2 regions of the Bacillus sp. OTU2372 genome follow, and region 2 is predicted to be linked to the other one. Evidence: riboswitches for the same ligand, from Rfam matches in the RefSeq annotation. Region 2 holds a riboswitch; the other holds the start of a gene.
The links. A riboswitch is a leader RNA that binds a small molecule or an ion and turns the genes downstream of it on or off. The one in region 2 is predicted to bind cyclic di-AMP.

Region 1 (6,422 bases), on a different contig from region 2:
ACATTGTGCCATGTTCCAGCCGGTACCATGATGGCATAGTTGTCATATACTTTTTTCACAAAATCTAATTGATCTTTACGTTTCCCCATTTGAACAACCCCTTGACCTTGTTCAATCCGTAAGAACTGATCAAGGGCAGGGTGAATTTCCAAACCGATATCTTCACCCACCTTGATACTCATCAAAGTAACTTGCAAATGTGGTCCTGTCCATAAAGCTGTACGATAATTATTGTTTTTCTTTGCAGCCTTTTCGATATCGACGACAAAAGGTTCAGGTCCATAATCTTTTAAAACCATTTTATCTTGACCCTTAAATGATTGTAACAATCCCACTCGTTTTGCATGCCCCATCTCGTCTGTAGAAGCACGCAAGAATACATCTCGAACGAGTGGATTTTGTGCTAGTAAATAACTATTATTCTGATATTCTTGATACTTCGATAATTCAGCTTCATAAGCCTTTTTTAAACCTTCTTGATAAGAATGAAAAGGTATTTTTTCAATTTGGTACTCAGGCTGCCTTCCAGTAAGCATGAAATATATATTGGTAAATTGCTGTAAGTGTACTTTTTCATCATCTAAAACATGAAGAATGTCATTTTTTTGCGTTAAATCTGGTGCTATATTGATTAATCGACTATAAAAATCAATTACAGAAGCTTTCCCTTTGATTCCAGCAAGAATCGCTTCACATACCTCTTGATGGTTTCCTTGTTGAGTTCTTGGTATAAAGTTTGAGTTATATGTTTGTGTATTAACGTAGTATGGGTATGCTATAGGGCCCTGATACATTTTCCTCATCCCCTTCACAGTCATTCAAACATATTATATGACTCAGTCGTGATGGAGTTCTTTTAGATGCGCCTAACCCAATCCCCCTCCGCATTCGGACAACCATTTGCCGTTTTCTGATGCCCTTGTCCTAATTAGCTAACGAAGCAGCCATGTTTGAAATATTCTTCTTTCTTTTTTAATTGCCGGAACAAAGACAAATGAACGATATGAATGACGAAAAGAAGTGGATAAGCTAGTTCAGAATTTTTCCTTTTTGTCAATGAAATAGACAGACAAATGAAAAATCCAATGAAATCATCATTGGACTTTAATGGACACTCTATATTAATCATTCAAACGAAATGGAACAGTTGCAACAACGACGTCCTTTCGTGCAAAAAGCGTTGCCCTGATACGAAAAGCTGATTGGTTGTGTAATAAACGATGCCACCACTTGCTTGTAAAAAATTCAGGTAATAACACAGTTACTCTCTTTTTTTCTCCCAAATGATATTCAATACGTCCTACAAATTCAATTAAAGGTTTTATGACGGTACGATAACGGGATACAACAACAACTAATCTTACACCTGGATTCCATTGCGCCCATTTATCCTCCATTTCTTTGGCAGCTTCAGGTGAAAAAGCAACATAAAAAGCAACCACATTCGGCGTAAGAGCTTTTGCATATCCGATTGTAGAGACAACTACCTTATGAATACCGGCAACAGGAATAATGATCACAGTATCAGTTGTTAGAATCGGCTCGGCTAAGTCAACATTTAATTGTTTAGCAACATTTTTATAATGTTTATTAATCTTCGTGATCACCCAAAGTAATATAGGGGTGATGAATACGACGATCCAGGCCCCTTCTTCAAACTTAGTAAGACTGAAGATAATGACAACAAAGAATGTCACAAGAGCTCCTATACCATTAATAATTGCTTTCCGTTTCCATCCTTGTGACTTCTCTTTACGCCACTTAATAACCAGACCTACTTGTGCCATTGTAAAGGATAGGAAAACACCAATTGCATAAAGGGGGATTAAGCTTTCAGTTCTGCCGCCAAAAACAATTAATAAAATACTCGCTAATACTCCAAGCGTGATGATTCCGTGGTTGAAGGCTAAACGGTCTCCTCTATTGCTAAACATTCGAGGCATATTATTGTCCTGTGCCATGATAGAAGCCAATATTGGAAAGCCATTAAAACTTGTATTTGCTGCTAAGGTTAAGATCATCATGGTCGAAATTTGGATAATATAATAAATTACTCCTCGTCCGAATGCGTCCTCTGCAACCATAGATAGAACGGTTTTTGTCCCTGTTGAGTCTGGGTGAATGTCATAGGCTTGGGAAAGGATTGTAACCCCGCCAAAAATAACGGCTAATAACACACCAAGTGTAAGCATAGTCCTTTTGGCGCTTCGCTGGGCTGGGTCTCGGAAGTTTGGTACAGCATTAGAAATAGCCTCAACACCAGTAACAGCAGAACAACCTGATGAAAAAGCCTTTAATAGCACAAACCAAGTTAATCCTGATGGTATGGCTGTTGGAATAGAGACCTGGTGTTCCGCTTGGACATTGTTAGTTAACCAGTCGAATAGCCCTTTTCCAACCAATATCAGCATACAAACTATAAATAAATAAGTAGGTAAGGCGAACACGTTACCAGATTCTGATGTCCCTCTTAGGTTCATCCAAACCATAAACCAAATAAAGATGATTCCAATGGGTACGATATATGGCAACCCAGCAGGAAACGCTGACGTAATCGCTAAAACTCCAGCTGAGATGGAAACCGCAACGGTTAAGGTATAGTCAATCAACAGGGAAACGCCAGCTAATCGCCCCCACATCATACCAAGGTTTTCTTTGGCAACCATATACGCTCCCCCACCTTGCGGATAGGCATCAATCACTTGTCTGTAACTCACAATCAGAATACTAATTAAAAGAATAATAGCCATCGCGATCGGCAGTGAAAAGGAAAAGGCAAACGCACCCACTGTGGCAAGTTCAAGCAAAATCATTTCGGTCCCATAAGCAACTGAGGACAGGGCATCCGATGAAAGAATCGGTAATGCCTTCCATATTGGCATTTTTTCTGCATCTACTTCACTGGATTTTAAAGGTCTGCCAAAAAGAAGTCTTTTAAATGTCATGGTTATTTCCTCCTGAAAGTTGCGGTCTATAAACATTTGATCGTTGTGTTTTTGAGATTTTGATAATTTATTCCCTTTTTGTACTTATATACACCCCCAAACTATCAATCTTTTAAATTCTTAGAAAAAATAAAAAGACCACAATATTAAAGAAGCCTTTTTTGAAAAAAACAAAAAAAGCACCTTTAAAAAAGGTGGTCTCTTGACCTCCTTCGCTTTAGCCGACGAAGTTAGCTGACGGGTAGGATGGCGAAGAAGAAAACATCCCTTCTACAAATGTAGAATTAACCCCAAAAAATTGGGTCCTCCGTTCCCTTATGGGATTTGGCAGTTATTTTATTTTTCTTATGTACAAGATAATACTCCCAATAAGGTAAATTGTAAAGGGATAATGAGGAGATGGAATTTATATTGTCCGAAATAAAAACAACAGCCACCACACTGGATAGATTGGAGCAAAAGAAGAGAAAAAGGGACGATTAAAGCCACAAGTTATTATTTCTTGTGGCTCTTTATTTTTATATTAATATTCTCCTATTATTTGTAACTTCTTATAATATCCGCCACTGTGGTCTTCATAGCACATATCACAGTTTTCTTGTATCGTGCCGCAATAAGTAAGACTCTAATTTGTTCGGAACGCGATAGATTTTTAAAACGGGGCTCTTGTTTCAAAAAGGATCGAACAATGGACCAGCTAGGGGGGAATAACGGAAAATCATCTAGGGGTTGTTTGTTTCGTATACGATGAAGCCACGATACCATTCGAGGGGAATTACTTTTATCAACTATACAAGGTGCATAAATGTTTTTGGTATGTTTTTTTATGGACTCAAATCGATCTTGACCGCTAACAATAATGTAACTGCCATCCTTCTTATTTTTTCTGACAACCAACACAAACATACAATCCCACATTAACCTCTGAAGTTTTTTAATGTGTTCTGTGATTTTCATCGATACATCAGGTTTGATTTTACTAAGAGGAATATACTGTATCGTGAATTTCATACTAAGCCCCCTCCTATTTTATACTTGCACCCTTCTCATTCTCATAAAAATTTGAAATTGGTCGTGGAACAACAATTTTGTAAATGCTGGGGGAATTTTCAAGATTTATTTATTTGTATGAAATAAACGCATGTCACATTCGAATTAAGTACGTATCATGCATTAGAATTTGATAAAAAATACAATTTGGAACATCAACACGTGTAGAAGATTTACAGGGGAATATTCTTCTCTTACTTTCCCTCAATATGTATCAGTTTGCTGAAGAAATTCACATAATTTTAACAACTGCGCTCATTTATTATTTTGTTTGTGATTCCAATCACAATTTTAAATGTATACCTGTGTTATATTCCTATTGAGAAGAGTTATCACCCTCTTTCAAGGAGTGAAAACAATGTCAAAAGTATTGAATATTCAACTACCCGTTTATCAATTATGTACCGAGTACCCCGAAATCATCCTGATTATGAAGGAACTTGGTTTTGAGAATATAACAAATCCTAATATGCTAAAAACGGCCGGACGTGTTATGACATTGCCAAATGGATGCCGTATGAAAGGAATACCATTAGAAAAAGTGATTGAGACCTTTGAAAAGAATGGATTTACAATCAACCAATAGAGGAGAATGAATCATGAGTGAAATCATCAATAACCGTGAAAAAGAAACTATTACCCAATCTGAGCGGCAAGCGGTTTTAAAAGAGATTATTAAAGACCTGCACAACGGCAAAAGTGTCGGGGAAGTAAAGGCTCGTTTTGAAGAAGCTGCAGGTAACATTTCTGTGGCAGAGATTTCTAAATTAGAACAAGCACTGATGGAGGAAGAAGGAATTCCGGTCGCAGAAGTGCAGCGTCTATGCTCAGTTCATACGGCGATTTTTAAAGGTTCTATCGAGGAAATACACCGTTCCGATAAGCCCGAAGAGCATCCTGGGCACCCCATCCATACCTTTAAATTAGAAAATAAAGAGATTGATAGGTTGGTAAACTTTAAACTGCAGCTCCATTTCGAGCGTTTCGAAAAAGCAGACACTGAGGAAAACAAGTTTAAGTTACTAGAAGATTTAAATCTATTACTAGACATCGACAAACATTACAGCAGGAAAGAGAATCTACTCTTCCCTTACCTAGAAAAGTACGGAATCATGGGCCCTACTCAAGTGATGTGGGGAGTGGATGACGGAATCCGAGCCGCCATAAAAGAGGCAAAAGAGAAAATAACCAACTATAACGGAGATAAACAATCCGTAATCGATGCCTTATATTTTGTCATCCGAGAAGTCAGTGAAATGATCTTTAAAGAGGAAAACATCTTATTTCCAATGGCATTGCAAACCTTAACGGAAGACGAATGGGTGAAAATTGCTCATGAGAGTGATGAAATTGGTTTCTGCTTAACCGAACCGGCAGGTGTATGGAAGCCTGAACGAAAACAGATTGAAGAGAATGCGCTAACCGAAGGATATATTCGGTTGGAAACAGGTATTCTATCGCTTAAACAGCTTGAACTTATGCTAAATCACTTGCCTGTTGATATTACCTTTATCGACCAAGATGATGTTGTTCGCTATTTCTCGCACGGTAAAGAAAGAATCTTTGCTCGTACCAAAGCGGTTATTGGCAGAACGGTTCAAAACTGTCATCCACCAAAGAGTGTTCATGTAGTTGAACAATTATTACAAGAATTTAAAGCAGGTATCAAAGATGGTGAAGATTTTTATATTAAATTTAAAGATAAATACGTGTACATCCGTTACTTTGCTGTCAGGGATGAAACAGGTGGATATGTAGGAACGCTTGAATTCACGCAAAATATTAGCACGATTCAGGAAATTCAAAGTGAAAAACGTATTCTGAATTAACTTAAATAAATATTAAATAACAAAAGGAAACTGACTCAAAAAACGGGGAATCGACACCTTTTGAGCCAGTTTTTTTATTTGATCATTAATGTTCATTCTAAGAAAATGATTTAATGGAGAGACCCATCTTTTCATCAAGACTGACCAACTTTCAAAACCGTATTTTTCATATATAGCTTATAGGAATAATGACTTAAGGATGAAAGAAGGATTTACTTTCCTCCTTTAACTTTTAAAATACTAAGAAGGAGGTTGAGTAACATGCTAAAAAAAGTCATCATCCTTGTCATACTTTTAGCAATTTTATTAGTATTAGTTAAATATCAAGCTTCGGCTCCGGTTAACAACACAAGCATAAAAAGCGATGGCACCAACAAGTACACTACCATAGAATACAAAATAACGAAGTTTAAGGATAACCATTACTATGGTAAAAATGATAACGGAACGGAAATCATTTTTTCTGCAAACAAAGTCACTTCAGATGCTAAGATACATATTGATGATGAGGTTATATGTTATTTTAATAAGAATAATTTAGGTAAAGGATTAGTAAAAGTTGAAAAGAAATAATATCACAAGATTCCAGCTTCATTCT
Region 2 (3,810 bases):
ATGGTCAAATTGTTACACGATTTAGTTATTGTGTCAGGAAATCACTAAGAGATGTTTTACTTCTAACGAGGCTTGAGATGGAGTTGCGGCGGCAGCTCTTTTTTGTATTTCAACTAAAGGGGCAGGATAGTCAAAAAAGAAATGGTAATAATTAGGATATTATGTGGGGTATTAAAGTTATGGACCCACAGGGATGTATGTAAATGGTTCTTAATTAAAAAAGGAGTAGTATAATGGACAGTTTTCAAAAATTAGAAAAGACCTATGACTACCTCCGAAAGTTGTGGCTCGATTACTGGACTCAAGAAGTGGTTTTTACATATCAGTGGTGGTTTGAAATTTTTGTTATTATTTTTCCATTGTTTTTATGGTGGAGATTTGTCGATAAAACTCGTTTAAAAGAAATAAGTCTGGTTGGGCTGATTACAGCAGGATTTGCTTTCATTTTTGATCAAATTGGTATGTCCCTAGGTTTTTGGGTATATCCATATACTTTAACACCATTTGAAAGAGATGAATTTACCCCTGCTGATTTATCTATTGTTCCCTTTATTTATTGTATGATTTATCAGAGATTTCCTATGTGGAAAAAATACATATTAGCAACTATAACCTATGCGTTTTTTGCTTCATATATAGGAGAAAATATCTTTCAATGGCTTGGGATATACAAAATAATTAAATGGAATCATTTATACTCTGTCCCGTTTTATATTTTAATTGGAGTATTTGTAAAAGTGGTTCTTCAAAAAATTAATTTAATTGAGTCACATTTCAAAGGAAAAGAATAAATGATACTAATTTCAAGAACGAGGGCGATTGTTCAATAGAACAGTCGCTTTTCTTGTTCCGCAAACGAAGCAGTTTTGTTAAAGATAATGAATCAAAGAAGAGTAAGAATGGATAGAATTTATTTTAAAAATTTCAAAAGGGATTATATTTTACTCTTTACAAGTTAAAAAGTTCGGCGTAATATCATGCACATAAAAAACAATTTAAAATGCCTAATCCCGTAAGGGAACGGAGGACCCAATTTTTTGGGGTTAATTCTACGATTAGTAGAAGGGATGTTAACTCTTTCGCCATCCTAACCCGTCAGCTAACTTCGTCGGCAAAAGCGAAGGAGGTCTAAAGACCGCCTAATTTAGGGGCTTTTTTGTTTTTTTGCAAAAAGGCAAACTTGAATTAACTGTGGGCTTTTTTATTTTTATCTCTCAATTTGGAGGTGTTGACTTAGCTTAACAACGTAAAAACATTTTGGGTTTATTCGGATTAATCAATTAAATAATGGAAAACTATATTTATTGATTATACTACTTGTTCAACATTTTTTGGGAGAGAAGTACTTATGAGTGAACCTTTTTATCTTAATTTTGGTAATTTACGCTTTTATCTAGACACTCCTGTACCAACATACTTTGGATTACATAAAGGATACCTTGATATTTATACAATGAAGTATCGAATATTTGGTGCAGTTTGGAAAATAGTAAACGAAAAAAGGTATGTTTTAGGCTTCTGGTTTGCTGACAGTGAGAAAGAAATTCATCGTGCTATAAAAGAGGCAGGATTTAATACCACAATCGAAATGAAGTCACAAAAAAACGTGCTGAACGAAATTTATCAATTAATTCGTATTGAGCAAGATAAAAAAAATTGGTCTAAAAGAAGAATGCTGAAGGTTATTTCTATTATGAGGAAGCCATTGAAAGATTTAAGAAAAGGATGGTATGTTTTAAAATCAAGCAATAATTTCCCTATGGTTCTAACCTGTATACAAAAAAAACAATTTGCAATTTGGATTGAACACATACAGATTTGTGAAACTCAAGAGGATATAAAAAAATTTATTAATTTAGTAAATCTAGAGCATAACATCAAATTAAGTCCCGAACCTATATCTTTTTTTCAATACTAAGTAATCGTTCTCATTTTATCTTAGAAAGGAATAACTATTTTGACTCATCCAGCTCAAGTTATTGAATTGTTATTGGCTATAATCGCCGTATTCGGTATTTGGTTTTCTATTTCGAATTTCAACAGTGTTAAGCGTGCATTAATCGGCAGACCGATGAGAACCGCAGAATTGCACGCTCAGCACAATAAGTTAATTTGGTATATTGCATTACCTATTCTTTCTGCTGACCTTTATTCATCCGTAGCATACGGCCCTGAAGCGGGAATTACAGAACTAGTAAAGTTAGGAAACGAAGCAAAATGGTATATCATACCGATTACCATTTCCACTATTATATTATTGTTCATCTTGATACTCTCATATATCATGGGAATCCTGGCATATCCAAGTGGAGGCGGGGCATACGCCATTGCCAAAGATAACTTTAAACAACGTTGGGTATCTTTAATTGCATCAAGTTCATTGCTGGTTGACTACATATTAACGGTAGCTGTTTCTGTCTCAGCTGCATTAGAAGCCATTGTCTCAGCTTATCCCATAGTTGCTCCATATGAAACGGTCCTTGCTATTCTCTGTGTTTTTCTCTTATTAATGGTGAATCTTCGAGGGGTTGCGGAGTCTGCTAAAATTTTTGCTTGGCCTACATTCGGGTTCATGGCATGTATGTTATTACTTGTTTTTACTGGTTTTTTTGACGAGGTGAAGCATGGTTTTGTTCAACCGAGCACACCTCCATTCGGCACGGTTCCCGAAGGCATAACGATTTTACTAATATTAAAAGCATTCAGTTCTGCTTGCTCAGCATTAACAGGAATTGAAACTATTTCAAATGCTGTTCCGATTTTTAGAGAACCCCAACAAAAAAATGCGATTAAAACATATATTGCGTTAGGAACAATCACATCTATAACCCTTTTAGGATTTGCTTATCATTTATATGTAAGAGGTATTAGTCCAGCGCCTGGTAATACAATGCTCTCTCAATTAACAGAGGATTATTTTGGACATGGCATCATATATCAAATTATCATCTGGTTTACTTTTATCGTACTTATTCTTGCAGCTAATTCAACATTTACAGGTTTTTCTCAACTAGCTGCTATCGTAGCTGCTGACGGCTTTTTACCTCGAGGTTTGACGAATAGAGGAGATCGCCTAGGATATTCTAATGGAATTATTGCTCTTGCCGCTACCGCTAGTTTATTGATTATTGCATTCCATGCTCACACAAATGCCTTAATTCCGTTATATGCAATTGGAGTGTTTTTATCCTTTTCAGTTGCTCAATTTGGTTTAATAAAGCGGTGGAGGCGAGTGAAAGGGCCGCAATGGAAAATTAAATTAGCGATAAATACGGTTGGGGCAATAATCACGAGCATTGTTGCTGTAATTTTTGGAGTAACCAAGTTTACAGGTGGGGCGTGGGTTGTTTTAATTGTAATTCCTGCAATTATTTTCTTTTCAATGGCCATTCACCATCATTATCAAAACATTGCAGATGAGTTAAAGATTGATATTAACACCTTAAAGCCTAAAGGAAACAGGGTTATCACAATTGTTCTTGTTTCAGGAGTGCATCGAGTAGTGCATAACACCTTATCTTTTGCTTTGGGCATATCCCATGATAACTTATTAGCTGTATATGTTGGTTTTGATGATGACTCTATGAAAAGGATGGAGACAAAATGGGAGGAATGGGGAAATCCATGCAGATTGATCACGTTGAAGAGCAAATATAGATCGGTTTTAGAGCCTTTTTCAAGATTAATTAAAATGATTGAAGAAAAAGAAGAATATAAATCACAAATCCAGGTTGTTATACCTCAATTTATTCCTAAGAAGTGGTGGCATAACTTACTGCACAATCAAACGGCTTTATTACTTCGATTATG

Region 1: another riboswitch for cyclic di-AMP. It lies ahead of AAHB15_RS25085 (APC family permease); the one in region 2 lies ahead of AAHB15_RS29730 (hypothetical protein).

The regions. Positions count from the first base shown of each region.
Region 1 is NZ_JASATK010000025.1:10,438-16,859, reverse strand. Features, by position in the region: gene AAHB15_RS25090 (cupin domain-containing protein) at 1-794, opposite strand, end outside; gene AAHB15_RS25085 (APC family permease) at 1,122-2,945, opposite strand; cyclic di-AMP (ydaO/yuaA leader) riboswitch at 3,150-3,285, opposite strand; gene AAHB15_RS25080 (hypothetical protein) at 3,483-3,956, opposite strand; gene AAHB15_RS25075 (DUF1858 domain-containing protein) at 4,354-4,581, shown strand; gene AAHB15_RS25070 (DUF438 domain-containing protein) at 4,595-5,824, shown strand; gene AAHB15_RS25065 (hypothetical protein) at 6,086-6,397, shown strand.
Region 2 is NZ_JASATK010000053.1:231-4,040, forward strand. Features, by position in the region: gene AAHB15_RS29720 (hypothetical protein) at 1-48, shown strand, start outside; gene AAHB15_RS29725 (CBO0543 family protein) at 234-791, shown strand; cyclic di-AMP (ydaO/yuaA leader) riboswitch at 992-1,129, shown strand; gene AAHB15_RS29730 (hypothetical protein) at 1,349-1,918, shown strand; gene AAHB15_RS29735 (APC family permease) at 1,955-3,810, shown strand, end outside.